Regions from separate parts of the Promicromonospora sp. NPDC023805 genome, predicted to be linked through region 1. Evidence: riboswitches for the same ligand, from Rfam matches in the RefSeq annotation. Region 1 holds a riboswitch; each other region holds the start of a gene.

Region 1 (9,456 bases):
ATCGCCCCACAGGGTGACCGCGCGGATGTCCCGACCGCACAGGCAAGCTCTCAGCTAGGCCCGCACCGACATACCGGATGACTGCGACCTCACGATCCCGGGCCCGCGCATAGGCGACGGACTCACCCGTTCCGCTGTTGGGGCTACCGTCCTAGACTGCGAGTAGAAGCTCCGACCGGTCGACAAGGGTCGCCTGGACCCGTCCGCCCCGCCCAGATCCCAAGCAGCTCCGCGGCTGGATCGCCGAACGCGAGGGCGTCGACGCACGCCGGATCCTGATCACCAACGGCGGCATGCACGGCCTGTCGCTCACCGTCCAGGCGCTCGTCGAGCCGGGCGCCGTCGTCGCCGCCGACAACCCGGTGTACCCGCTGTTCCTCCGCACGCTGGAGCTGATCGGCGCCGAGACCCTGCCCGTGCCCGTCGAGGCGGACGGGCTCGACGTCGAGCACCTGGCCCGGCGCCTTGCCGACGGCGAGCGCGTCGCCGCCGTGTACACCGTGCCCGACTTCCACAACCCCTCGCAGGGCACCCTGTCTGCGGCCAAGCGCGCGGCCCTGGTCGAGCTGGCCGCGCGGTACGGCTTCGTCGTGATCGCCGACGACCCGTACCGCGAGCTGCGGTTCGCCGGCGAGGACCAGGGGCGGCGCGTCTTCTTCGACTCGGAGCACGTGGTGCACGTCAACACGTTCACCAAGACGCTCGGCCCGGGCCTGCGGCTGGGCTGGCTCGTGCTCCCCGAGCACCTGGTCGACGCGGTGCTGCGCCTGCGCAACCGCCAGGACTCGCACTCCTCGACGTTCGTCCAGACCCTCGTCCAGCACCTGCTCGTCAGCCGGCCCGGCTGGTTCGACGCCACGCTCGCCCGCGCCCGCGACCTGTACCGGCACCGCGCGGAGCTGCTCGTCAGGGAGCTGGAGACCCGGCTTCCCGGGCGGCTGACGATCACCGCGCCCGAGGGCGGGTTCTTCCTCTGGCCGCTGCTGGCCGACCCCGCGGTAGACGCCGCCGGGCTGCACGCCCGGGCCTCCGCCGCGGGCGTGGACTACCAGCAGGGCGAGTTCTTCGCGTCGGGACCTGGCACCGACTCCGGACGCCGGCTACGGCTCGCCTACGGCGACCGCACCGATGCCGAGCTGCGCACCGCCGTCGAACGGCTGGCGTCCGCCTTCGACTGAACCTCAGGGCCGACAGGCGCCCGTCAGGTCCGGATAGTGAGAAATCCGGGTCTGGTCCTGGTCATCGGCCCTCCGGCGACCTATACCTCCCCACGGCCACCCCGCCCGACGCGAGACCGCGCCGCTCAACACGATGCGAGGAGCACCACCATGACCGCACAGCCCGCAGAGGACACCGACCTGTCCGCCCTGGAGGAGCTCTTGGCCCAGCAGGACGAGCCCCAGCTGAGCCCCGACGAGTTCAAGACCGTGTTCCGCAACCACCCTGCCGGGGTCGCCGTCGTCGCGCTCCGGCACGAGGGCCGCCTGGTCGGGTTCACCGCCACGTCCGTCATCTCGGTGTCCGCGGCGCCCCCGCTGCTCGCCTTCTCGCTCGCCTCGGCGTCCTCGTCCTGGCCGGCGGTCTCGGCGGCGCGCACCCTCACGGTGAGCTTCCTGGCCGCCGACCAGGACTACATCTCGGGCCGGTTCGCCACGAGCGGCATCGACCGGTTCGCCGACGGCGGCTGGACGGCGCTGCCCACCGGTGAGCCCGTGATCGACGGCGCAGTGTCGTGGTTCCGGGCGCGCGTGGTGCAGCGCACGCCCGTGGGAGACAGCTACCTGGTGTCGCTGCGCGCCCTGGAGTCCAGCCTCACGCGCACCGGCGGGGAGCCGGTCGCCTCCCCGCTGGTCTACAAGAACCGCGCCTACCACCGGATCGGCGACGACACGGCTGTCTGAACTCTGTCCGATTCCGGTCCCACCCCTGCGGCCCCACCCCTGCGACCTCGGAGGACCCCATGCCCTCAGCACAGCCCCTCTCGCCCTTCTTCGTGGGCCTCGACGCCGACGGCACCGGCACCCACCCGGCGTCCGCCGCCGTCGCGGGGCTCGCCGGCGCCGACCTCGTCTCGGGCGACCGGCTCGCCCGTTCGGTCCGGCAGGCCGAGAACGCGGGCCTCACGTTCGTCTCCTTCGCCGACGCGCTCCTACCCGCGGTGCCCGGCTCACCGGCGTCGGCCCGTCTGGACGCCGTCACCCGCGCCGCGTTCGTCTCCCGCACGACGACGGCGATCGGCCTGGTGCCGCAGGTGCCGACCACCTACCCCGAGCCGTTCCACGTCGCGGCGCAGCTCGCCTCGCTCGACATCGCGACGGCGGGCCGCGCCGGCTGGGTCCCGTCGGTGACCCGCGATCCCGAGACGGCCGACGCCTACGGGCGCCCCGCCGTCTCGGACCCGGAGCGCGAGGCGCGCGACGTCGTCCAGGTGGTCAGGTACCTGTGGGACTCGTGGGAGGACGACGCAGTGGTGCGCGACGTGACCACCGGCCGGTACCTCGACCGCGGCCGGGTGCACTACGTGGACTTCGAGGGCAAGAGCTTCTCGGTCAAGGGGCCGCTCATCACGCCCCGTCCGCCGCAGGGGCAGCTCGTGGTCCTCGCGGCCGACGGCGACATCGCCCCGGCTGCCGAGCAGCTGGTCGACGTCGCGCTCGTCGGCGGGTCCGACGTCGCAGCGGTCCGGGCCGGTGCCGCGGCCGCCCGCGAGCGTTCCCCGCGTGCGGGCGTCGACATCGAGGTGGTGCTCGACGCCGGTGGGCGTTCCGGCGTCGACCGCCTCGCGGAGCTGGACGCCGGCTCGCCACCCGGGAGCCGGACGCCGTGGGGCACCGGCGCACTGCGCCACGTCGGCAGCGCGGCGAGCCTCGTCGCCCTGCTCATCAAGCTCGCGACCCCAGGCTCGGACGGGCGGCGCCCGGTCGACGGCGTGCGTCTGCTGCCCGCCGTGCTCGACGTCGACCTGCCGGTGCTCGCGCGCGACGTCCTGCCCGCCCTGCGTGCGGCGCGGCTGACCGCGGCGCCCCGGCCGGGCGCCACCCTGCGCGACGCCCTCGGGCTCCCGCGCCCCGCCAACCGCTACGACGTCCGCGTCAGCGCATAGGAGACCTTGCCATGACCGTCCCCGACACCCGCCCTGACCGTCCTGATCACTCCGACCATCCGGTCACCCGCCCCGCCGCCCAGGTGCACTTCGGCGTCTTCTTCCAGGGGGTCAACCACACCACCATCTGGTCCGACCCCGAGTCCGGTTCGCAGACCGACTTCGCCACCTTCGAGCGCGTGATCCGCACCGCCGAACGCGGCCTGTTCGACGCGTTCTTCCTTGGCGAGGGCCTGCGCCTGCGCGAGACGCGGGGCGCGCTGCACGACCTCGACGTCGTCGGCCGCCCGGACGCGATCACCCAGCTCGCGGCCCTCGCCGCGATCACCACGCACATCGGCCTCGTGGCCACCCAGAACACCACGTACAACGACCCGGCGGACCTGGCCCGCCGCCTGCAGAGCCTGGACGTGCTCTCGGGCGGGCGCGCCGCGTGGAACGTCGTGACCACCGACAACGCGTGGACCGGGGCCAACTTCCGCCGCGGCGGCTACCTCGACCACGCGCTGCGGTACGAACGGGCGCAGGGGCAGCTGGACATCGCGCGCCAGATCTGGGACGCGTTCCCGGACCCGGCGGACGGCGGCTCTCCCGGAGACGTGGTGGCCCACGTCTCCGAGCACAGCGCCCTGTTCGACGTCGAGCTCGACCCGACCACGCCGCGCAGCCCGCAGGGCCACCCGGTCATCTTCCAGGCGGGCGACTCGCCACAGGGCCGGGACTTCGCCGCCGCCAACGCGGACGTCATCTTCTCCCGCCACGGCGCGGTGCTGGCCGACGCGCTGGAGTTCGCGGCCGACGTGCGGCGCCGGGCCGTCGCGGCCGGGCGCCCCGAGGACGACATCAAGATCTTTCCCGGTACCGGCATCATCGTCGGCGACACGCCCGCCGAGGCCGAGGAAAAGGCGCGCTGGGTGCGCTGGAACCAGGTCTCCCCGGCCACCGCGCTCTCGATAGTCGGCAACATCTGGGGCGAGGACCTGTCGGGCTACGACCCCGACGGCCCGCTCCCGGCGCACGACCCGGTGGTCGAGGAGCTGGGCGGGGAACGCGGCTCGGCCACCACTGGCGCGCGGACCCGGGAGATCGCCGCGCGGTGGCGGGCTCTTGCGGAGGCCGAGAACCTGTCGATCCGTGAGCTGGTGGTCCTGGGCAGCAGCGAGCGCGGCTTCGAGGGCACGCCCGCCGCCGTCGCCAAGGACCTGATCCGCTGGGTGCGCACGGGCGCCGTCGACGGGTTCAACATCAGCCCGTGGATCGTGCCGTCGGGGCTGGACGACATCGTCGACAAGGTGGTCCCGGAGCTGCAGGAACGCGGCGCCTACCCGGCGTCGTACAGCGGGTCGACGCTGCGCGGGCACCTGGGGCTGCGGGCCCCGCTCACCCGCCGCGCGGCGGCCGCGATCGGCGCGGCGTAGCACTCTCGCTCCGGCGGCGCGGATCAGACGGCGCGGATCAGACGGTGCAGATCAGACGGTGCAGATCAGACGGTGCAGATCAGACGGTGCAGATCAGACGCAGTGCGGCGGGGACGCGGGGAGAACGTACGTCGGCGGGGTACGAGACCGGATCAGGTCTCATCAGGGTTGTGCGCGGACGACCCTGGCTCCTCCGGCCCGGTCGTACGGCGTGCGGCCCTCGCCGACGAACAGCGTGACGACGTAGACGAGCGGCAGGACGTAGGACGCCGCAGTGAGGATCGCGAGACCCGGGTCGATCGTCGTGGACCCGGACCCGACGAGGGCTATCGCCGCGGCGTGCCCGATCGTCCAGGGCACGGCGATCTTGAGCACGTTCCGGAGCAGGGCCGAGGCGAACGAGAGCCGCCCGCCGTCCCTGGCGGTCACCACCTTGAGCCCCAGCACACGCTTGCCGATCGACGCCTGCCGCTTACCGGACTCGAGCACGGCGAGGAAGATGGTCAGCGGCACGGCCGTCAGGAGCGCGGAGACCACGTTCGTCGTCACGGCGGACCACTGGCCGGTCATGCCGGCGGCGTACAGCGGGATCCCGATCGCCGCGACCAGCGCGAGCCACACGAAGAAGCAGAGCCAGTCGATGAGCCACGCCACGATGCGCCGCCATGCTTGAGGGTTCACGGGGCTGACGGTACTCCGTCGGTCACAGCCGCTTCTCGAAGCAGATGCTCGGCAGGGTAGGGCGGATACGGATCGCTTCTTCTACCGGTTCGTCGGGGCCCCTGCACGTACCTGCCGGGTAGCGAACCCGGTCATGGTGCGGCGCTCGGTGCGGCGCTGGACTCAGACTCAGACTCAGGCTCGGTCGCGGGCAGGCCTGCCTCCTTCCAGGCGGGGAACCCGCCGTCGACGTGCGAGACGTCGGTGTAGCCGCGTGCCGCGAGCGCCTCGGCGACCGGGCCGGAGCCGTTGACCGAGCCGCACACGACGACGACCGGTGTGTCGAGGGTGATCGCGGGGCTGTCCGACGGCCCGAACAGTGCGTCGAGGTTGCTCCTGTCGACGAGCGTGGCGCCGGGGATCTCGCCGGTCGCCGCCCGGCCCGCGGCGGAGCGGACGTCGATCAGCAGGGCGCCGCCCGCGACCTTGGCGCCGGCGTTCTCGGGGTTCCGCAGCTCAGGTGTGCTCATGGTTCTTCTCCTCAGGATCGATGGTTGACGGCGGCCTGTCGGAGGGCAGCCGCCAGGGGTGGCCGTCAGGCGCTCAGCAGCCGGCCCGTGGGAAGCGCCCGGGAAATGGCGGCGGCGTCGGGCAGCCCGAGCGATCCGCGCAGCGTGGTCTCGGTGCGCTCGGTGCGGAACAGCCCGGCCCGCTGCAGGGCCGGCACGAGGTGGTCGGTGATCGCGTCGAGGTCCGCGCTGAGCGACGACGGGCGCAGCAGGAACCCGTCGGCGGCGCCGACGGCCGCCCAGTCGGCGATGAGGACCGCCAGCTCGTCCGGCGTGTCCGCGACGACGTGCGCGCCGCGCCCCGGATCGGGACCTTCGAGCGCCTCGACGAGCTCCAGCCGGGCCTGGGCGCTGGCCCGTTCGGCGGCGAGCACCACGTACACCTCGGCGAGCACCCGCACCTCCTCGGGGTCGCGTCCGGCGGACAGCGCCGCGTCGCGCACGAGCCGCCGCAGCCGGACCGCCTGCGCGGCATCCCGCACGGCGATCCGCACGACGTCGGCGGTGCGCCCCGCCAGCCTGGCACTCGCCTCGGAACGCACGCGCAGGACGACCGGCGGACGTACCCGGGACAACGCCGCACCGCTACCGCCGGCACGGGTCGGGCGGCTGCGGATCGCGAACCGGATGCCGTCGTGGTCGACGCGGAAGCGGCCCTCGGCGTCCAGCTCGACCGCGCCCGACCCGGTGCCGGGCCGCCCCGTCCACACGCGGTTCACGGACTGGATGCCCAGCTCGACCCGGGACGCCCAGGCCTCGTCGGGCTCGGGGACCGCCGTCTGCCGGGTGGCCTGCCAGCCCGCCCGGCCGCTGCTCGCGCGGTCGACGCTGCTGAGGGCTACGGCGGTGTGCGCCGCCTCGGTGTGGACGGTGTCGACGGCGGCGACCAGGCCGATCCCCGTCGTGACCCGGGCCGCGCGGGCCGCCGCGACGACCGTGTCGAGCCGAGCGGTCACCTGGCCGCGGCCGGGGTGCAGCAGGAAGTCCTCGTCGAGGGTGATGAGGTCGAGCAGACCGCGGTCGGCGTTGCGGACCAGCTGGAGGAAGCGTTCGCCGTCGAACGGGCGGGGCGGGAGCGGGCCGCGGGCGCGGTGCGCGCCGGGACGGGCGCCGGCCGAGGTCAGGTCCACGCCGAGCACGACGGGACGGAGCGAGGAGGAGGCGGAGGTGATGGATGTGGGCTGCAGTGGGTACGGCACGGCGGGGCTCCGTTCGGGGCTACGGCTGCGCGGCGACACCCGGACGACCCAGCCGGCGGCGCACGGTCGGCGCGCTTCGGCATTGCTGGGTCACCCGGGAGCGTGGCTGCCGGAAGGTATGGGAGAGGAGGGTCGGGTCTGCCGCGGTCAGCGGCAGGAACGGCGACAACACATACCCGTGCGCGGGGCAGCACCAGCCCGCGGGGAGACGTTCCAGGACGGCAGGGGCACGTGGACGGCGGGGGCAGCGCTCCGGGTCATCGTGGTTCTCCTCACCTGCTCGCCCAGCGGCGAGCGACGCGTGTTGTCATCCGCCGGCGGCGGTGGCCTGGTCCTCACCCGGGGCACCCACCCGCGCGGGGGGTTGCCGTCCGACCAGCCGGGGCTTCGCGTCGGAGCTCATGACCTGTCCAGAGTTACTACATCTTTCCGATCGGATTAGTGCGGTTCTTCTGGATGTCAGAGAACATACGAATGAAACCGATAGAAGTCAACGATCTATGGCCAGATCTCACATACCGGAACCGCGCAGGCCGCCGGGAAAGACCATGCGGGGCGGGTGTGTTGCTGAGAGTGGACGATGTCTACTCTCAGCAACACACTCCGCGGGGTACCTGTTCTCCCAGCACACCCCGCAGCGCCTCGGCTCAGTCGACGAGCAGCTCGACCTGGGCAAGTGCGCCGCTCTCGCCGAGCTCCAGCCGGAGACCGGTCAGCGGTATGGGCTCGGCCAGCACGAACGGCCGCAGCTGACCGGGCCAGCGCCACTGCTCGCCGGACCGCTCGTCCAGCACGCGGCCGTCGTCCGCGACCAGTCGCCACGCCGACGGCGGCTGCGCGTCCCCTGACCTCGCCACTGAGACCGACGACACCGAAGCCGACGCCGTCAGCGTGTACGCGCGAAGCAGCGCACCCTCCGGGACCGAGCCGGACGGGCGCCACTCGAGCACGCCCGTCACCTCTGCAGTCGTCGTCAGGTCGCCGTCCGTCAGCCGCGGCAGGGACCCGTCGGTGCCCTGCCAGCCGCCGTCGGCCCGCTGCCACGGCCGGGCGACCACCACATCGGAGCCGCCCGCCCCGGCCGACACCGGCACCCCCCAGCTCGTCGGCCCATCGGACATCGCGAACCGGAGGGACGCTCCCCCGGTCAGGTCGCCGTGCTCCACCGACGGCGCCTCGACCGCCCGGGCCGCGCCAGCGACGTCGGACAGCTCGAGACCCGCCACGTACCAGCGGTCGGCCGCGCCTGGCGCCTCGACCACGAGGTCGCCGTCGGGCCGGTGCACCACCGCGCGCTCGAAGAGCGGTGAGCCGACCGCCCAGCGCGAGGACCCGATCTCCAGGGGGTACAGCCCCAGGGCGGAGAGGACGTACCAGGCCGACATCTCGCCGTTGTCCTCGTCGCCGTGGTAGCCCTGCCCGATCTCGTTGCCGGTCCACAGCCGGGCCAGGATCTCGCGCACCGTCTCCTGCGTGCGGTCGGGCCGTCCCGCGAACAGCCACGCGTAGGCGATGTGGTGGGACACCTGGTTGGACTGGCCGAACTGGCCCATCCGCACGTCGCGCGCCTCGACCATCTCGTGGATCACGGACCCGTAGGTGCCGGGCTTGTCCGCCCGCTCCGGCGTGGCGAAGAACCGCTCCAGCAGCCGCTCCAGACCCGCGCGGCCGCCGTGCAGGGCGGCCAGGCCGGCGCCGTCGTGCACCGGGTGGAACAGGAAGTTCCACGCGTCGGACTCGGTGTAGTCGCCGCCCCACTCGTCCGGGTCGAACGAACCCGAGCCGAACGAACCGCCCCGGTCCCGTCCCCGGAAGAACCCCGTCCAGGCGTCGAAGAGGTGTACGTACCCGAGCGAGCTCTGCCGCAGGTAGGCGGCCTCGTCGCGCAGTGCGCGCCGGCGGTCGTCGGGGGTGCCCGGCGCGTCCGCGAGCGCCTCCGCCATCCGCGCCAGGCCCGCGTCGTTGATGTAGCCCTCGAGGCTCCAGGACACGGACTCGTCGACGTCGCGCGGCACCCAGCCGTGGGCGAGCGCAAAGTCCTGGCCCTTACGGCCCACGCCGGACCGGGTGGGCAGCGCCGTCGCGTTGCGCAGGCCGGCGTCGTAGGTGGCGAGCGGGTCTGGCAGGGGTACGTCGCGCAGGTACAGGTCGGCGAAGGCGACGTCGGACGACGTGCCGGTCATCAGGTCCGCGTAGCCCGGCGACGACCACCGCGCGACCCAGCCGCCCTCGCGGTACTGCTGCACGAACCCGTCGGCGAGCCGCGCGGCGACGTCCGGGTAGAGCAGCGCGTACGCGGGCCAGCAGGTGCGGTAGGTGTCCCAGAACCCGTGGTTGACGAACATCTCGCCGGGCACGACGGGCGCGCCGTCGAGCACGGGCGACGCGTGCACGAGCTCGCCGTCGGTGCCGAACTCCGTGTACGACGACGGGTACAGGTTGAGGCGGTAGAGGTTCGAGTAGAGCGTCACCTGCTGCTCCTCGGTGGCGCCCTCGACGTCGAGCAC
Region 2 (9,456 bases), on a different contig from region 1:
CGTCGAGCTCCGCGACCTCCTCGCCGCCGGAGAGCTCACGCCCGCCGAGGTCACCGACCACTTCCTCGAGCGGGTGGAACGGCTGAACCCCAGCGTCGGGGCCTTCGCCACGGTCACCCCGGGGCTCGCCAGGGAGCGGGCGGCAGCGCTCCAGCGGGACGGCGACGGGTCGCGCGGTGACACGCCCCCGGCGTCGGGCAGCCTGTGGGGACTGCCCACGGGCGACAAGGACCTGTGGAACCGCGCGGGTGTGCCCACCGGGTTCGGGTCGCGCGCGTTCGCGGACCTGCCGCCGGCCCAGGAGAGCGACGAGATAGTCCGGATCCTCGACGCCGCGGGCATCGTCAGCCTCGGTAAGACCGCCGCGCCCGAGCTCGGCTTCCCTGCCTACACCGAGCCGGTCCACACCCCGCCCGCGCGCACGCCGTGGGACCTGACCCGCGGTGCCGGCGGTTCGAGCGGCGGGGCGGCCGCGGCGGTGGCGGCCGGCATGCTGCCGTTCGCTCCCGGGTCCGACGGCGGCGGATCGATCCGGATCCCGGCGGCCGCCTGCGGCGTCGTCGGGCTCAAGCCGTCGCGAGGGCTCCTGCCCGCTGGCAGCGGCGTCGACTCGCTGGGCGGGCTGGTCGTGAACGGACCGATCGCACGCACGGTCGCCGACACCGCCCTACTGCTCGAGGCGATGCTGCCGAGGCGCGCCGGGGGCGGCGTCGCGCACCCGTACTCGCTGCGGGCGCCGTCCTACGAGGCGGGGTCCTACCTGGCTGCGGCCCAGCGCGCGGCGCTGCCCGCGCCGGGAACGGGCGGACGCGGGCCGGGAGGCAGCCGCGCACGCATCGGCGTGACCACCTCGTCGGCCTGGGACGGGTTCTACGACATCAGCGTGTCACCCGAGGCCCGGGCGGCGCTGGACGTGGGCGTGCGGGCCCTGTCCGGGCTCGGGCACGACGTCGAGGAGACCGTGCTGGCGCAGGCCCCCGAGTACGCGCCGGCGTTCCGGACGCTGTGGATGGGCGGCGCCTCCGCAGTGCCGATCGACGACCCGGAGACGCTCGGCAGGCTGGAGCCGCTGACGCAGTGGTTGATCCGGTCGGGTCGCGAGGTGCCCGCGCGGCAGCTCGCCGAGGCGGTGCGCACGCTCACCGCCTTCGAACGGTCCCTGGTGGCGCAGGTCAGCGTGTACGACGCCGTAGTGACGCCCGCGCTCGCCCTCACGCCCCGGCCCATCGGGTGGTACGACGCCGAGGACCCCGAGCGGAACTTCGAGCAGCAGTGCCAGTACACGCCGTTCACGTCGATGCTCAACGTCGCGGGGCTGCCGGCGATCACCGTGCCGACCCACTGGACCGAGCCCACCGCGGACGCGCCTGCGGGGCTGCCGATGGGCGTGCAGATCATCGGCAGGCCAGGCGGGGAGCTCACCCTGCTGGCGCTGGCGGCCCAGCTGGAGGCGGAGCTTCCCCGCCCGCACGCGTTCCCGCTCTGACGCCGAACCGCAGGTCAGTCCGCGTCCGGGAGGCAGCCGAAGTCCTCGTCGAAGCCCAGGGCGGCCGTGGCCAGCAGACCCGCGAGACCTGAGCCCTCCGGGACGGGGCGCGGGTCGTCGGTCACTACCCAGAGCCCGTCGACGACGTCGTACCCGGCCTGCGGGCCGTCGGCCACCAGGCGGCCCACCGCCGCGATCAGGCGCTCGACCTCCTCGCCCGCGGTGCCGACGCCGACCGAGGCGCGCACCGCACCGGCGTCGAACCCGAGGCGGCCGAGCAGCGGGTGGGCGCAGAACCGGCCGTCGCGCACGCCGATCCCGTGCTCGGCGGACAGGTAGGCGGCAACGAGGCCGGGGTCGTAGCCCGTCACGGTGAACGTCACGACGCCTACCGGGTCGACGGCGTCGGCCCACACGCGCACGACCTCGACGCGGTCGATCGCCTCGAGCCCCGACACGAGACGACGGCGGAGCGCGTTCTCGTGCGCCGCGACGTCGGCTGGGGCAAGTGCGGCGAGCTCCTCGCACGCCGCGGCGAGCGCCACCGCACCGATGACGTTCGGGGAACCGGCCTCGTGCCTGGCGGGACCTTCGTGCCATTCGGTGCCCCCGACGCGCACGCGCCGCACGGCGCCGCCGCCCGCGAGGTAGGGCGTGCCGGCGTCGAGCCAGTCACGGCGGCCCACCAGCGCGCCCGCGCCGAACGGGGCGTAGGTCTTGTGCCCGGAGAAGGCGAGGTAGTCGACGCCGGTGTTCTCCAGGGAGATGCGGCGGTGGGGCACGAGCTGGGCGCCGTCGAGCACCACGCGGGCGCCGAGCTCGTGGGCGATGGCGACGATCTTGTCGACCGGCAGCGACTCCCCCGTCACGTTGGAGGCGCCGGTGAGGGCGAGCAGGGCGAACGGCCGGTTCACGGCGGCGGCGTCCGTCAGCTCCTCGCGGATCTGGTCGAGCGTCTCGGCAACTGTCGCGCCACCGGTCAGCACGGTCGCGTCCGTGCCGCGCTGCCAGGGCAGCAGGTTCGCGTGGTGCTCGACGTCGAGGACGAGCACGCGGCCGGGCTCGCCGTCGGGCTGCGCCGGGACGCAGCCGGCGAGCAGGTTCAGGGAGTCGGTGGTGTTTCGCGTGATGATCGTCAGGTCGTCCTCGCGGGCGCCCACGAACGCTCCGATGGTGCGGCGGGCGGTCTCGTAGAGCGCGGTGCTCACCTGGGAGAGGTACCCGGCGCCGCGATGCACGCTGGCGTACAGGGGCAGCACCTGGGTGACGCGGTCGGCGACGGCCTGCAGGGCAGGCGCTGACGCGGCGACGTCGAGGTTCGCATACGGGACGAGACTGCCGTCCACCAGCGGGACGAGCGTCTGGCCGCCGACGACGGGCCGCAGCGGGGCGACGCCGGCGACCGCGTCGTCACGGGTGAGGGTGGTTGCAGACATGACGTCCTCCAGCACAGTCCTGGGGGAGGTTCCCCCGCGCTTGCCACGCGCGGCTGCGCGCGGCCAGGTCGTCACCCGGGGCACCCCACCGCGGTAGGAGGGTTGCCGACCAGCGAGCCGGGGCTTGACGCTGGCACTCATGACCTGACGTCATCCTGTGCTGCGGCAAAATTCCTGTCAACGCTCGTCTCAGATACTGGTCTCACGATTCGGTCGCTCAGACTGAGAGATGAGCGCGGCGATCCGGTCGGCGTCGGCCCGGTACATCGCGGCGTGCTCGCGCAGCTCGGCCGGCCCGTCGCCGTCCGCCCGGGCCGCCGACCAGCCGGCCAGGTCGTGAAGCTTGTCGACCATCGCAGCCAGCACCTCCGCACGCCGGAACGGAGTCCCGTACGCCTCGGTCAGCGTGTCGAGCCGCTCCATCGGATCCAGGTGCCCGACGTCGTAGGCGGCGCCCGCGAAGGCGTCTGAAGAGAACGGCGCGATCCGGTAGGCGAGGTACGCCAGGTCACGGACCCGCGGGCCGGGCGAAGCGGTGTCGAGGTCGAACAGGCCCGTGAGGCGGCCGTCGCGGAAGACCATGTTGTACGGCGCGGCGTCGTTGTGGCAGATCACCTCGGCGGGTTCGGCCGCGGGGAGGCGCCAGACGGCGTCCGACCGAGGGAACCCCGCGGTCGCGTCGTGGAAGCGCCGCAGGAGGCGGCCCGCCTCGACCAGGACGCCCTCGGACCAGAGCCACGCCGGAGCGGGCCAGCCGGGGACGTCGCCGGGCAGGTACGAGACGATCTCCCGGCCCTGGTCGTCGAGGCCGAGCGGTTCGGGGACCTCGGTCATCCCGGCGGCGCGGACGTGGGCGAGCAGCCGCTGGACGGTGGGCGTCCAGGGGCCCGCCTCGCGGTGGACCGTGTCGCCGATCCGTACGACGCCGGTGATGTTCCCGCCGGTCAACTCCTGCTCGTCCGGGGCGTCGGCCCCGCTGTCCACAGCACTATCCACAGCACTTTCCACAACATTGTCCACAGGGTTGTCCACAAGTCCCTCGTCCACAGATCCGCCGTTCGCCGTATCCACCCCGGGACGATATCCCGACCAGTGTGCGAGACGGCATCCCACCCACCGGACGTCGTGTCGTAGGATCACAGCGACCATCCCGAGCGGCCGAGTGACGTGGCACGACGACGCCGCAGCAACCCAGCGTTCCCGCCCCTGGCGAGAACGGACGAGGGTGCTACCGCCACGACCGATGGAGGAGCACATGAGCGTCCCCGCGCACATCGAAGCCCACCCCGCCGACGGCTACGCCGGCGACATCACGCCCCAGCAGGCCTGGGACCTGCTCGCCGCCGACCCGGCCGCCACCCTCGTGGACGTCCGCACCGAGGGCGAGTGGCGCGCGATAGGCATCCCCGACACGGCATCCCTCGAGAAGCAGCCGGTGTTCAGCGAGTGGGTGCGGGCCGGCGGCCGCCCCAACCAGCAGTTCCTGGAGGAGCTCAAGGCCGCGGGCGTCACCGGTGGCCCCGTCGTCTTCCTGTGCCGCTCCGGCCAGCGTTCGATCGGCGCGGCACGGCTCGCCACGGCGGCCGGCATCGCGCCGTCGTACAACGTGCTGGAGGGCTTCGAGGGCGCGCCGGGAGCCGACGGCGTCCGCGACCAGCAGGGCTGGAAGGTCGCGGGGCTGCCCTGGACGGAGGGCGCTCAGTGACGGTCACCGGAGCCTTCCCGGCCGACGCGACCCCCGGCGGGTCCGGCCGCAAGCCGCTGCCCCGGAACGTCCGGCCCGCGACGCTCGCCGTGCGCGGCGGACACCAGCGGACCGAGTTCCAGGAGACGGGCGAGGCGCTGTTCCTCACCCAGGGCTACGTCTACGACTCGGCGGCCGAGGCGGAGGCCGCGTTCGCCGGCGACATCGACCGCTTCGTCTACTCGCGCTACGGCAACCCGACGGTCCACACGTTCGAGGAGCGCCTGCGCCTGCTGGAGGGCGCCGAGGCCTGCTACGCGACGGCGACCGGGATGTCCGCGGTGTTCACGTCGCTCGCCGCGCTCGTGCAGTCCGGATCGCGGATCGTCGCGGCCCGGGCACTGTTCGGGTCCAGCGTCGTGATCTTCGAGGAGATCTTCAAGAAGTGGGGTGTGCGCACCGACTACGTGGACGGGCACGTGCTCTCCCAGTGGGAGGAGGCGCTCTCGACGCCTGCCGACGTCGTGTTCTTCGAGACGCCGTCCAACCCGATGCAGGACATCGTGGACGTGCGCGCCGTCGCCGACCTCGCGCACGCCGCCGGGGCGACCGTCGTGCTCGACAACGTGTTCGCCACCCCGCTGCTGCAGCGACCGCTGGAGCTGGGCGCCGACGTCGTCGTCTACTCGGCGACCAAGCACATAGACGGCCAGGGCAGGGTGCTCGGCGGGGCCATCCTCGGCACCACCGAGTACGTGACCGGGCCCGTCCAGACGTTCATCCGCAACACCGGGCCGTCGCTCTCGCCCTTCAACGCGTGGACGCTGCTCAAGGGGCTGGAGACGCTGCCGGTGCGGCTCGCGGCGCAGGGCGCGGGCGCGCTCGCCGTCGCGCACGCCCTGGAGGCGCTGCCAGGGGTGGGCGCAGTGCGCTACCCGTTCCTCGACTCCCACCCGCAGGCCGAGCTGGCGCGCTCGCAGATGAGCGGCGGCGGCACGGTCGTCACGTTCGACCTCGCGGTGCCGGAGGGCACGGACGCCGAGACCGCGAAGAAGCGGACCTTCGGGTTCCTCGACGCGCTCCAGGTGATCGACATCTCGAACAACCTCGGTGACGCGAAGTCGCTCATCACGCATCCCGCGACGACCACGCACCGCAAGCTCGGCGCGGTGGGCCGGGGCGCCGTGGGCATCGCGGAGACGACTGTGCGACTGTCGATCGGCCTGGAGGACACGCGGGACCTGATCGAGGACGTGGAACAGGCGTTGGCTTCGGCGCGCTGAGTTCTTGGTTCCGTTCCCTGGTTCCGTCCGGGGTGGGGGAAGGAAAGGTGCGGCCGGCCTCGCTCACGGGCCCCAGGGGGCCCTCCGCTACGGCTTGACGGCCGGCCGCACCTTTCCTTCCCCCACCCCTCTGCGGTGAGGTCACGTCAGTCTTCGCGCGCCTCTGTCAGGAGGCGGAGGGCTTGGGCTTTTTTGCCCTCTAACTGTGCCACGTCGGACTTGGCTATCGCCTTTGCTGCTTCCGGCGGGACGCCGTGGACCGGGTGGAGCACATCGTCCTGGAGGTCTAGGCGGTGGTCGTCCAGGGTCGACGTGCGGCCGCCTGTGGACAGGCCCCAGCCGAACGGGAAGAGCGGGGCGTAGTCCTTGTCGCCGACGTTCACTACCGGGTCGTCTGCTGAGCGGGGCCAGGAGACCGGGAGCTTGCCCGTGAACCGGCGCTCGCCGAACAGCACGTCAGAGACGCCGTCGCCCTCTGTGCCCGGCAGCCAGGAGGCGACCAGGGCGTCGATCGAACCGAGCTGTTCGGTGATCACCTGCGGCCGCCCCGACACGATGAGGACCACGCAGGTCGTGATCTCGGCGCAGACCTTCTCGACGATCTCGACGTCGCCGGGCTGGAGCGACATCGACTTCTCCTCGCGGGGTACCCCGCCGTCGGCCGGGTCCCAGGCCCACTCGGGCCCGCCGACGTCGCCGAACCCCTCCGCGTACGGCGTCTCGCCCACGACGACGACGCCGACGTCGGCCCCGTCGGTCGGCGCGGAGGCGTCCTCGCTGAAGGTGACGTCGTCGGCCGCGGCCTCGATGCCCTCCAGGATCGTGGTGCCCTCGGTCACGTCGCCCGAGAAACCCTGCCAGGTACCGGTCCAGCCGCCGGCCTGGTTGCCGAGGTCGTCGGCGTTGCGGCCGGCCACGTAGATGCTGTCGTCGTCGTCCAGCGGCAGCGCGCGCCGGCTGTTCTTGAGCAGCACCTGCGACTCCGCCACCGCCTTGCGGGCGATCGCCCGGTGCGCTAGCGAGCCGATGTCGTCCGCGTGGGACCGGTCCGCGAAGGGCTCCTCGAACAGCCCCAGCTCGAACTTGGCGGCGAGGATCCGGGACACGGCGTCGTCGATGCGCTCCGGTGTCACCGCGCCGTCCTGCACCGCCGCCACCAGCCGCGTGTGGAACCGCTCGAACTGCGACGGCTCCATGAACATGTCCACGCCCGCGTTCACGCTGGTGACGATCTGGTGGGTGGTGGGAGAGTCCGCAGCGAGCGGCGGGATCTGATGGATTCCCTGGTAGTCGCTGATGACGAACCCGTCGAAGCCGTGGTCCTGCTTGAGCCACCCGTTGATCAGCTCGTCGTGGGCGTGCATCTTCACGGGGTTGCCGAGGCCGTCGTCGGTCCAGTCCATGCTGGAGTAGCTGGGCATGACCGAGCCGACGCCGGCCGCGATCGCCGCGGCGTACGGCGGCAGGTCCACGGACTCGACGTGCCCGCGGCTCTGCTCGGTGATGCCCTGGTCCACCGTGTACTCGCCCTCGCCCGTGCCGTAGGCGGTGTCGCCGTCGGCCACGAAGTGCTTGGCCGTCGCGAGGACCGACCGGCTGCTGTCCAGGCGCGTGCCCTGGAACCCGAGCACCGCGGCCGCACCGAGCACGCTCGCCAGCGCCGGGTGCTCCCCGAACGACTCGTAGGTCCGGCCCCAGCGGTCGTCGCGCACGACGCACAGGCAGGGCGCGAACGTCCACGGGATGCCCGTGGCCCGCGTCTCGGTGGCGACCATGCGCTCGGCCCTGGCGACGAGCAGCGGGTCGCGCGTGGCGCCGAGCCCGATGTTGTGGGGCAGGATCGTCGCGCCGGCCAGGTTGCCGTGCCCGTGCACCGAGTCGACGCCGTAGAGCAGCGGGATCTGCAGGCGGGTGGCAAGCGCACGCTCCTGGAAGCCGTCTATCGCGTCGGCCCAGCCCTCCGGTGTGTTGTCGGCGGGCGTGGAGCCACCGCCGCTCAGGATCGAGCCCAGACCGAGCTCAGTGATCACCGCAGGGGAGCCGGCCACGTTGCCGCGCTCCGCCTGCGTCATCTGCCCGACCTTCTCCTTGAGCGTCATCCGGCTCACGAGGTCGGCGACACGCTCGTCGACGGGCAGCCGCTCGTCCAGGTAGGGCAGGCCGTGCGCCCGGACGACGACGGTGGGGTCGGCGGAGACCTCCGCGTCGCGCGACGCCAGTGCCAGGGGGACGGTCTCCGCCGTCTCCCCCGCCTCCGACTCCCTGGTCCGGACGGTGATCGTGCGTTCGGTGCCTGACGGCGTCCCCGCCGCGAACTCGAGGGTGCCCGAACCTGCCTCGTAGTCCGCGTCGGCGGTCGCGGTGCCGGAACCCGTACGCCAGTCGACGCTGACCGGCTGGGCGAGGACCGCGCTGTCCGCCCGGACGGTGACGGTGACGGTCGCGGTGTCGCCGTCCTCCACGAAGACGACCGGGCCCGCGCTCACGACCACCTCGGCGTTCGCGGCGGCGGGCGCCGCACCCGAGACGGGAGTGGGCACGAGCAGGGGCGTCACGGCGAGTGCCGATACTGCGAGGAGTGCGGGAACGCTGCGGGCGCGGGGGTGCCGCGCTGTGCCGTGGATGGCGAACATCCTGGGGTTCCTCTCGACCTTGGGAGGTGATTTACCGATCTCACACCGGAGTTCGTCCTCGCACAACCCCTGTTGACCACTGGATAAGGTGATGCGGTGGACTCCGTTGCCCCCTTCGTGTGGATGCTGCGCGCCGACAACCCCGGCCCGATGACCCTCGACGGCACCCGGTCGTACGTGCTGCGTGCGCCCGGCTCGTCGGGCTGTGTGGTGGTGGACCCCGGGCCACTGCTGGAGCCGCACCTGGCCGCACTGGCCGGGACCGGTCCGGTGGAGCTGGCGCTCGTGACCCACAGGCATCCGGACCACACGGGCGGACTGGCCAGGTTCCGGGAGCTGACCGGGGCACCCTCGCGGGGTGGGCTGCCCGAGTTCAGCGTCGGCGGTGGCGTGGGCGGTGACGATGCCACGGTCGAGCCGCTGGCGGACGGCGAGATCGTCAGCGCGGCGGGCCTGCGCGTGGAGGCGCTTGCCACACCCGGACACACCGCCGACTCCGTGTGCTTCGTGGTCTCCGCGCCGGACCACCCGGCGTCGGGCAGCGTGGTGCTGACCGGCGACACGGTGCTGGGTCGCGGGACCACCGTGCTGGCCGAGCCGGACGGCTCGCTGCGCGACTACCTGGCCTCGCTCGACCGGCTGAGCGCGCTGGATCTGCCGGGTCCTGTCCTTGGCCTCCCCGGGCACGGGCCGGTGATCCAGGACCTCGGCTCGGCGGTGCACGCGTACCGCGAGCACCGCCTGGAGCGGCTGGGGCAGGTGCGTTCGGCGCTCACGGGCCTCGGGGCGGAGCTGCCCGACGCCGGGTCACCGCTCCCGGACACGCTCCTGGACGCGGTGACCGGCGCCGTCTACGCCGACGTCGACCCGTCCGTGCTGATCGCGGCCCGCTCGTCGGTGCGGGCGCAGCTGGAGTATCTCCGGGGGCGGTGAG
Region 3 (9,456 bases), on a different contig from region 1:
TCTGCGCGCATCGCGGTCGTGTACTCGTCGTCCGACAGCTCGCCGCGCACCCAGGCCGCCCGGGTCTTCCGGATCTCCGCCGTCTGCGGGAACGAGCCGATCGTGGTGGTCGGCAGCGGCGGCAGGTCGAGCTTCGCCTGCTGGGCCGCTGCCCGCTCGGCGTAGGGCGCGCGTTCGACGTCGGCGGGGGTCAGGGCCGCGGTTCGCTCCCGGACCTCCGGTACGACGACGCCGGGCGCCTCCGCGCGGGACCGCACCGCCGCCGTCGACTCGGCGAGCGCGTCGGCGACCGCCGTCCGGCCGCCGGTCAGGCCGGTCGCCAGCGTCACGACCTCTGTGACCTTCTGGTCGGCGAACGCGAGCCACGACTTCAGGCCGGCGTCGAGGCGGGGCTCGTCGGCGACGTCGTGCGGCACGTGCAGCAGCGAGGTCGAGGTGCCGACGGCGACGGCGGACGCCCCGAGGGCCCCAAGGCCCTCCAGCGTGGTCAGGCGGGCGTCGAGGTCGGCGCGCCAGATGTTGTGCCCGTCGACGACGCCGGCGACCAGGGTCTTGGTCTCCAGGCCGGCGACGGGGCCGGTGGGGACGGCGCCCTTGACGAGGTCGACGGCTATCGCCTCGACGTCGGTGCCCGCGAGCAGCGCGAGTCCGTCGCCCGCGTCGCTGCGCAGGTCGCCGTACGGCGCGGTGACCAGGATCGCGGGGCGCTCGGCAGCGCCGTCCGCGCCAGGCGCGGGGGAGAGTTCGGTGGCGAGGCGCGGGTAGGCCCGGCGCACGGCGTTGGCTACATCGGAGAACGGGACGTCGAGCAGGTCGGTGACCAGCGCGGGCTCGTCGAGCTGCACCCAGGGGGCGCCCGCGGTGGCCAGTGCGCGCAGCACGTCGGCGTAGGCGGCGACGACGTCGTCGAGCCGGTCGAGCGGGTGGAAGCCGTCGGGCGCGCCGTCCGCCGCCTTGCTCAGCAGCAGGAACGTCACCGGGCCCACGAGCGCGGGACGGGTCACGACCGCCTGGCCGCCGTCGGCGGGCTGGGCGAGCTCCGTGAACTGGCGCACCACGCGGTCGTCCACGAACCCGATCGGGGTGTCCGGCCCGATCTCCGGGACGAGGTAGTGGTAGTTCGTGTCGAACCACTTGGTCATCTCGAGCGGCGGCTTGTCGCCCTCGCCGCGGGCCAGCGTGAAGTAGCCCTCCAGCGAGAGTGCGCCCCCGGCGCCCGGGACCAGGTCCCGGAACCGCTCGGGCACCGCGCCCAGCAGGGCGACGGCGTCGAGCACCTGGTCGTAGAACGAGAACGAGCCGGGGACGGCGGCCGTGCCGTCCAGGCCCAGTCCGGCGAGATGCCGAGCGGTGGTCAGCCGCAGGTCGCGGGCTGTGGTCTCCAGCTCCTCGGCGGTGGTGCGCCCGGCCCAGAAGGACTCGACTGCGCGCTTGAGCTCGCGTCGTCGGCCGATGCGCGGGTAACCCAGGATCGTGGCGTGGGGAAGGTGCGTGAACTCGACTGCCATGCGTATCAGCTCCATCGGACCTGGCGTTAGCACCTTGCCCGGAATTGGCGCTCCGGAGGCAGGTTGCTGCGGTGTCGTTGAGCCAGGACTCTCGACCGCTCTGGATGATTGACCTGGATCGTAAGCATGACCGCGATGTGAGCGGAAAAGCGTCCACGCTTCGGGACGATGCCGTCTGGGCTGGTCAGTGGCCGAAAAGTGTGCCAAGCGCAGCGGTCGATCAGCGCGCCGGCTGATGACCATGCGGTTGCTGCCATGCGAGGCCCCGATCTGGCAGTAGGTGCATGGTCAAATCGTGGGTGAGGCGAGCACGGCGGTTGCTGCCAGGCCGAGGGTCGGTTTGGCAGCAACCGCTGTGGTCAACTGATGCCGCGGTGAGCGGAGTGCGTCGCGAGCCAGAGGGTGACGGCGGTGCCCGCCAGCGTCGCGCTGACCACCAGTGGGCCCACGAGCCCGAGCGGCCCGATGGCGAGGCCGCCGAGCACCGGGCCCACCAGCGCACCCAGGTTGAGCGCGACCGTCGAGTACGCCCCGCCCATGGTCGGGGCGCCGTGGGCGGACGCCATGCTGCGGGCGATCAGCGTGCCGCCCACCGCGAACGAGAGCGCGCCCAGCACCGGGGCGAGCAGCCACACCGCCGACGGGCGCCCCGCGAGAACGGCCCACAGGACCCAGCCCGCGACGAGAACCGGGATGCCGATCCCGAGGACCCGGTGCCCGTGCGCGTCGGCCAGGCGCCCGGCGGCCGAGACGCCGCCGAAGGCGCCCAGCCCGAACAGCGCGAGCACCACCGGTACCAGCGCCGAGCCGAGCCCGGCGCCGTCCGTGACGATCGGCGCCAGGTAGGTGAACGCGCAGAACGTCGCGCCGTTCACCAGCACCCCGAGCACGAGGTACCGCAGCAGGCCGGGCGAGCGGAGCGTGCCGAGCTCGGCCCGGAGATCCACCCGGGTGTGCGGCACGCGAGGCCCGAGCCGCCCCGGCGTCAGCGCGGCGACGGCGGCCAGCGCGAGCGCCGAGACCCCGGCGATCGCCCACAGGGCAGACCGCCAGCCCCAGATCTCGCCGAGGAACGCTCCGGCCGGGACCCCGGCGATCAGGGCGAGCGTCGTGCCGCCAAGGATCGCGGCGAGCGCCCTGGCCTGCTTGCCCGCCGGGACGACCGCGGCCACTGTCGAGAGCGCGACGGCGAGGAACCCGGCGTTGGCCAGGGCGGCCACGAACCGGCTGACCAGCAGCACGGCGAACTGGTCGGTGAGCGCGCCCGCCGCGTGGGCCGCGACGAAGACCAGCAGGCAGCCGGACAGGGTCCAGCGGGGTGGCAGACGACTGCCGAGCGCAGCCGTCAGCGGTGCGCCGACGACCATGCCGACCGCGAAGCCCGAGGTCAGGTAGCCGGCCTGGGCGATGGTGATGCCGAGGTCGGCGGAGATGCCGGGCACGAGCCCGGCGAGGACGAATTCCGACGTGCCTTGCGCGAAGACCGCGACGGCGAGCACGTAGAGCAGGACAGGCATGGATGCCTCCGAAGGAAGGGGGAACGGGTAGGCCTGGGCGGCACTACGGGGCCCTTCGGATGCGCGGAAAGCGGCCGAGCGGTAGCTCGGCGGTCTCTACAGGGGCATCTCGGGCTACCGGAGTACCGGCAGCCCGAACCTGGATGCTTCTGGAGACCTCATGCGCCGAGCCTATCCGGCGGCGAGCCGTGCGCCGGAATCGGCGCGCACGGGCAACGGCCGGTGCCAGGCGACCTCGCGGTCCAGCTGGCCGGTCGAGCGGAACAGCCGCACCTGGTGGGCGTCGGGGAGCGCCGCGGCGAGGTCGTCGGTGGTCGTGGCGGTGAAGCCGAGCTTCTGCCAGAAGCCGCCGGAGCGGCGGGAGAACAGCCAGGCCTGGCGCGCCCCGGCGTCGGCGGCCCGGTCCAGCGCGAAGCGCGCCAGGCGCAGCCCGTCACCGGTGCCGCGCAGGTCCGGCCGGACGGCGACGCTGCGGACCAGGGCGTGCTCGCCGCTCGACCCGAGCTCGAAGCCGGTGGTCGTGCACACGGCTCCGGCGTCGTCGCGGTCGAGCCACAGGTGCACCGCCGGTTCCGCGAGGGCGGCGACCGTCAGGTCGGCCGAGCGCAGGAACGCGGCCAGGTCGTCGAGGTCGTCGGGTGTCGCGGGGCTGAGCACGCCGGAATGCTATCGGGAACGGCTCCCCGGGTCGGACGGCGCCGGGTCGCCGTCAGTGGACGCCGGGCTCGGGCTGCTGCTGGGGCTGGCGCACGACGTCCAGCTGAACTCGCTGTGTACCTGATAAGCCTTGCCGCCGTCGGACTTGGCCCAGGTCTCCGCGGTGTACGGGAGCCAGGTGGTCGTATCGACGACGACGTCGAGCCCGGTCAGCTCGCCACCGAGCACCAGCTCGCGCGGGGGCGTGAACCGGATCCGGACCATGGTCCGGCCGTCCTCCTCCTCGAGCAGGAACTCGTCGTCCAGGCGGTAGTCCGTACCCTCGAGGCCGGCCAGGTCGAGGGCCGCGCCGACGGTCGCCAGCTGCAGCACCTCCAGCGGACGTGTGTCCAGCGGGACCGGCTTCGGCGTCCCGGTGTCCGTCGCGGCGGCGCCGTCGAAGCGGGTCGCCGACTCCTTGCCGAGCGTCGAGCGGGTCTTCACCGCGCAGTCCGCGCCGGCCACCGCCGGCGCGGCGCGGTCGACCACCTCGGACGGCGTCAGCGCGACGGTCGGTGACGGTCGCGGCTCGGGGACGGCCGTCGGCGAGAGGCTGGTGCCGGGCGCCGAGCCGGGCTGCGCGCCCGGCGCAGGCAGGTTGACCACGGTCACCACGACGGCGGCGGCTGCCGCCGCGGCGACGCCCCACACCAGTGCCCGCCCGCGGCGCGCGCGGGACCGGCCGCGCCGGGGCTCCGCGTCGAGGTCGTGCAGGAGGACCACTACGCGCTCGTCCTGCGCCCAGTGGTCCTGCGCGTGGTCAAAGCTCTGCTCGTACAGGGGCTCGTCGCCGTCCAGGGGCTCGTCGACACCGTGCGCGCGTGCCCGCGACTCGGCGTACACGCGCGCCAGGTCGAGCTCCTGGTCGACCCCCCGCAACGCGCGCCGGGCGCGGGTCAGCTCTTCGTCTTCCACGTCAGGAACCTTCCTTGATGAGCTCTTCGTAGGCCGCCCGCAGACGGCGCCGTGCCCGGTGCACCCGGGTGGCCGCCGTCGCCGTCGTGCAGCCGAGTACCTGGGCGACCTCCGCCGTGGACAGCTCCGCGGCCGCGAGCAGGGCGATCACCTCGCGGTCCGCGGGGCGGAGCAGGGCCAGCGCCCGGCGCAGCTCGTCCAGCTCGCCGACCAGCCGCACGCCGTCCTGACCCGCCGGGTGCGGGTGCGCGCGGACCCGCTCGACCAGGGCGTTGCGCCGCTGCTGGGCGCGAACCTGGTTCGCCATCACGCGGCGGGCCACCCCGAGGAGCCAGGCGCGCGGGTTGTCCGGCAGCTCGCCCTTGCGCCACACGACGGCGAAGACCTCGGCCACCACGTCCTCCGCCTCGGCGGCAGGGAGCCGCGAGCGCGCGTACCGGTACACGGCGCTCGCGTGCGCGACGAAGAGTGCCTCCGTATGGGCAGGCGTGAGGTGGGCAGGCGTGAGGTGGGCAGGCGTGTGCCTGCCCGGTTCGAGACGCTGTGGCTCGGTGTTCGTGGCCAGGGTGGACTCCGGAGACGAAGAGACGTGCTTCCTAGTCAGTGTGTCCGGCAGGAGTGCCCTCATGACACCTCACGCATGTTGTCCACGTCACAGCCCGCCGCTGTCATCGCGGTCCGGACCGTGCACACCAACGCTGATGTGACCGTCTCCTTCGTTCGTACTCGTAACCGCGCCCGTGTCCGCCCGGCGGGCCCCGCCGCCGTCGTCCTGGTCGGGAGCCTGCTCCTCGCGGGCTGTGCTGCCGCAGAACCGGGTAACGAGGGGGGCAGCGCGACCGGGGCGGAGCCGCAGGCCACCGCGTCCGGCCCGGCAGAGAAGGACCCGGCAGAGAACGACCCGGCAGAGAACGACCCGGCAGAGAAGCCGGTAGTAGCCCAGGCGCCGCAGACGGAGCCGAGCCCGGTGGCCCCCGCGGAGGGCCCCGTCGACGGCCCGCCACCCGCCACCGGCCTCGACCTGTCGGAGCACTCGACAAGCGATCCCGCAAGCCCGTGGGTGATCGTCAACAAGCACACGCCGCTCGACCCGGTCGACCACGAGCCCGACCTCACCACCGTGCGCGGTTACCTCGTCCGGCGGGACGCGGCCCCCGACGTCGCCGCGCTGCTCGATGCCGCCGACGCCGACGGTGTGCGCCTCACCCTGCGCAGCGCTTACCGGGGCTATCCCAAGCAGGCGTCGGTCTACGAAGGGTGGGTGGCGCAGCTCGGCGCCGAGCGGGCGGACGAGGTGTCGGCTCGTCCGGGGCACAGCGAGCACCAGACGGGCCTCGGGGTCGACGTCGGCGGCACCACCCGGCCGGAGTGCGACTTCGAGGCCTGCTTCGGCGAGACCGTGGAGGGTCGCTGGGTGGCCAACCACGCCGCCGAGTTCGGCATGCTGGTCCGGTACACACGCCAGAACAGCGCGGTCACCGGCTACGCACCCGAACCCTGGCACCTGCGCTGGGTCGGCCGGGAGCTGGCGGCGCACATGCGGGCCACCGGGGTCACGACCCTGGAGGAGGTCTTCGACGTGCCGGGCGGGGACTACACGGACTGAGTCGTCGACCGGGCATGGTCTCGCGGCAGGAGTGCCAGGGCTTGACCCTGCCCCTGCGGCAACCCTGCATCCTGCGTGCATGACGACCGCACGCAGCACGACCGCACGCAGCACGACCGAAGGCAGCAGGAGGAGACTGGCCACATGCTGACGATCAGCCAGCTCGCGTCGTACGCCGGGGTGACCACGCGCGCCGTCCGGCACTACCACGCCAAGGGCCTGCTGCCGGAGCCCGGGCGCGACCACTCGGGCTACCGGCGGTACGACGCCCAGGCCGCCGTGGACCTGATCCGGATCAGGGTGCTGGCGGAGGCGGGTGTGCCGCTCGCGAGGGTCCGGGAGCTGCTGCGCGCTGACGCTGAGGAGTTCGCGGCCGCCGTCGCCGAGATCGACGCGCGGCTGCGTGCGGAGATCGACGAGCGGGAGCGGCACCGGGAACGGATCGCCAGGATCGCCGCGGGCGACAGCCTGGCGCTACCGCCCGAGGGCGCTGCCTACCTGGACCGGTGGCGCGAGCTCGGCCTCCCGGAGCGGGTGGTCGAGATCGAGCGCGACAGCTGGATCCTCACCCTCGCGGTGCTGTCGCCGGAGCAGGTCGCCGGGGCGATGGCGCTGAAGGGCAGGCTGCTGGACGACGAGCAGTTCGTCGAGACCCTGCGGCGGCTCAGCGCGGCGGTCGACTGGGCGCCCGACGACCCGCGGCTGCCCGCCCTGGCCGACCTGGTGGCTGCGCTGCTCGACGAGCACGCCGGCTGGTCCGACGGCTCGGCGAGCGAGATGGAGGCGGGGCTCGTCGACCTCTTCGACTCGCTGGCCCTCGACTCCTTCCCCGCCGGTCGCCGCCTGGAGCGGCTGCTGGAGGAGCGCGGCTGGTCGGGCTGGACCCGCCAGGAACGCACGGGCTGAACACCGCCGCAGGGCGGTGTCCGCCCTCGCGCGGCTAGAGTTCGAACCGTGCGGCTGGATCCGTTGCCCGACGTGTCCGCCTGGACCCACAGCGGGGTCCGGGCGGGCTTCGAGGTGCTCTTCGCGGAGCCGACGGCGGACGGGTACCTGCTCCGCGGGCACACCACCGCCGTCGAGGGGCCGCAGGCGTGGTCCGTCGGGTACCGGATAGAGGTCGACCCGCAGTGGTGCACCCGCCGGGCCGAGGTGCGGGCGGTGTCAGCCGTCGGGACCGTCCGGACGACCCTCGACCGGACCGGGCAGGGCGACGACTCCCGGTGGCTCGTCGACGGCGTCCCGCGCCGCGACCTCGACGGCTGCCTCGACGTGGACCTCGAGTCGTCGGCGGTGACGAACACGCTGCCGGTCCACCGGCTGGACCCCGCCCTGGGGGAGTCGCACCCGGTGCCAGCGGTCTTCGTCCGGGCGGGTGACCTGGGGGTCGAGCGGCTCGAGCAGGAGTACCGGCTCCGGAGCCGGACGCCGACCGCGATCAGGTTCGACTACGCGTCGTCGACCTTCGACTTCGAGTGCGTGCTCACGTACGACGCCTCGGGCCTGGTCCTGAAGTACCCGGGGATCGCGGTCCGGGAGCGGTGACCGGAGGCTGACCAGGGGGCTGACCTGCGCGAGCAGGTCTCCGACCGGTGAAATGCGAGTACCAAAATGTCCCAGTATGGGCAATGATGCTCTCACCACCTATCACCAGGGGAATATCGTGACCGCGACCGCCTCCGGGGCCGCAGCACTGTCGGACGTGCCCAGGTCCACACCCGCTCTCGTCGCCTGCGACGTCGAGGGCACGCTCGTACGCGCCGGGCGGCGGCCGACCGGCGCGGTACTCGACGCGATAGCCGCGGTGCGCGCCGCCGGCCACCATCTGGTGGTCGCGACGGGCAGGTCGCTGTCGGGCGCCGTGCAGGCGGCCCGCCAGCTCGGGATCACCGACGGCTGGGTGGTCGCGGCGAACGGCGCGGTGACCGCGCGGCTGCGCCCGGACGGGTACTCCGTCGTCGACGTGACCCCCCTGGACGCGGGACCCGTGTGCCGGCTCGTCGCCAGGACACGGCCCGACCTGCGGCTCGCCGCGGAGGTGGTCGGCACCGGGTACCGCGTGACCAGGCGGTTCCCCGACCGCCTGCTCAACGGGCACCAGGAGGTGCTGGGCACGCTGGAGGAGATCTGGGCACGACCGACGCCGCGGGTGGTGGTGTACGGGCAGTGGGCGCTGCGGCTCGCGCCGGCGCTCCGCGCGTCGGGTGTCACCGCGGTCGCGGCCCGCGTGGACTGGGTGGACGTCACCGCCCCCGAGGCCACCAAGGCGACGGCGCTCGAGCGGATCCGGGTCGAGCTGGGGGTCGCGTCGTCCCGGACCGTCGCACTCGGCGACGGCGAAAACGATCTCGAAATGCTTCGGTGGGCCGCCTTGTCGATCGCCATGGGGCATGCGCCCGCGACGGTCCGCGCCATCGCCGGCCGGGTCACGGGCACGGTGGACGAGGACGGCGCCGCGGCCGCGCTCGTCGACGCGCTCCTGCTACCGACCGCCTGAGACCGGACCGTCCCGCTCGCCGCGCCCACGGCGCGGCCTTGGGTCAGGATGTGCGCATGGCGCACGCTCACTCGCACCGTGCGGCCGGCCCAGCCGCGCCACGCACGACGTTCCTGCTGGTCGTGACCCTGGTCTCCGCTCTCCTGGTGACCCTGGCCGGGCTGTGGCTGCTGTGGCCGAACCCCGGGGACGTGCCCGACCGCGTGCCCGCGAGAGCCGAGGGCACGTCCTTCGTCGACGTCACCGTCACGGGGCCCGCCGACCCCACCACGGGGAGCATCCCGGTAGTGCTCCCCGGCGGCGAGTCGTCCCGGATGCAGTCGCCCGGCCCGTCGATCCCGCTCGCCGAGGGGGACCGGATCACCGCCGTCGACATCTCCCAGGTCTCGCAGCCCGGCGTCGACCCGCTGGTGTTCATGGACTTCCAGCGCGAGCTGCCGATCGCGCTGCTGGCGATCGTCTATGCCCTTGTCGTGCTGCTGGTCGCGCGCTGGCGCGGGCTGGCCGCCATGGCGGGGCTGGGGCTCGCGTTCGTGGTGCTCCTGGGCTTCACCATGCCCGCTCTGCTGGCGGGGGAGTCCGCCATCGGCGTCGCGCTGGTGACGTCGTCCCTGGTGATGTTCGTGACGCTGTACCTGGCGCACGGCCTGTCGGCCCGCACGTCGACGGCGCTGCTCGGCACGCTGGTCGGCCTCGCGCTGACCGCCGGGCTCGCCG

Evidence for each region. A riboswitch is a leader RNA that binds a small molecule or an ion and turns the genes downstream of it on or off. The one in region 1 is predicted to bind S-adenosylmethionine.
Region 2: it holds a riboswitch for S-adenosylmethionine, as region 1 does, so the genes downstream of both, AB0F70_RS05780 (aminotransferase class V-fold PLP-dependent enzyme) here and AB0F70_RS08890 (LLM class flavin-dependent oxidoreductase) in region 1, are expected to answer to the same signal.
Region 3: it holds a riboswitch for S-adenosylmethionine, as region 1 does, so the genes downstream of both, metE (5-methyltetrahydropteroyltriglutamate--homocysteine S-methyltransferase) here and AB0F70_RS08890 (LLM class flavin-dependent oxidoreductase) in region 1, are expected to answer to the same signal.

Annotation. Positions count from the first base shown of each region.
Region 1 covers NZ_JBFAAH010000006.1:151,700-161,155, reverse strand. Annotated here, with positions in the region: gene AB0F70_RS08920 (PLP-dependent aminotransferase family protein) at 240-1,178, shown strand; gene AB0F70_RS08915 (flavin reductase family protein) at 1,329-1,901, shown strand; gene AB0F70_RS08910 (LLM class flavin-dependent oxidoreductase) at 1,961-3,103, shown strand; gene AB0F70_RS08905 (NtaA/DmoA family FMN-dependent monooxygenase) at 3,115-4,521, shown strand; gene AB0F70_RS08900 (RDD family protein) at 4,684-5,202, opposite strand; gene AB0F70_RS08895 (rhodanese-like domain-containing protein) at 5,334-5,711, opposite strand; gene AB0F70_RS08890 (LLM class flavin-dependent oxidoreductase) at 5,777-6,949, opposite strand; SAM riboswitch class IV at 7,246-7,356, opposite strand; gene AB0F70_RS08885 (GH92 family glycosyl hydrolase) at 7,597-9,456, opposite strand, start outside.
Region 2 covers NZ_JBFAAH010000003.1:210,559-220,014, reverse strand. Annotated here, with positions in the region: gene AB0F70_RS05785 (amidase) at 1-1,486, shown strand, start outside; gene AB0F70_RS05780 (aminotransferase class V-fold PLP-dependent enzyme) at 1,501-2,922, opposite strand; SAM riboswitch class IV at 2,954-3,067, opposite strand; gene AB0F70_RS05775 (aminoglycoside phosphotransferase family protein) at 3,112-3,906, opposite strand; gene AB0F70_RS05770 (rhodanese-like domain-containing protein) at 4,178-4,627, shown strand; gene AB0F70_RS05765 (O-succinylhomoserine sulfhydrylase) at 4,624-5,889, shown strand; gene AB0F70_RS05760 (glycoside hydrolase family 3 N-terminal domain-containing protein) at 6,036-8,522, opposite strand; gene AB0F70_RS05755 (MBL fold metallo-hydrolase) at 8,646-9,455, shown strand.
Region 3 covers NZ_JBFAAH010000033.1:25,760-35,215, reverse strand. Annotated here, with positions in the region: gene metE (5-methyltetrahydropteroyltriglutamate--homocysteine S-methyltransferase) at 1-1,508, opposite strand, end outside; SAM riboswitch class I at 1,517-1,619, opposite strand; gene AB0F70_RS24450 (Cmx/CmrA family chloramphenicol efflux MFS transporter) at 1,868-3,025, opposite strand; gene AB0F70_RS24445 (GNAT family N-acetyltransferase) at 3,197-3,682, opposite strand; gene AB0F70_RS24440 (hypothetical protein) at 3,692-4,636, opposite strand; gene AB0F70_RS24435 (RNA polymerase sigma factor) at 4,638-5,264, opposite strand; gene AB0F70_RS24430 (D-alanyl-D-alanine carboxypeptidase family protein) at 5,277-6,242, shown strand; gene AB0F70_RS24425 (MerR family transcriptional regulator) at 6,387-7,148, shown strand; gene AB0F70_RS24420 (putative glycolipid-binding domain-containing protein) at 7,197-7,787, shown strand; gene AB0F70_RS24415 (HAD family hydrolase) at 7,906-8,739, shown strand; gene AB0F70_RS24410 (YibE/F family protein) at 8,796-9,456, shown strand, end outside.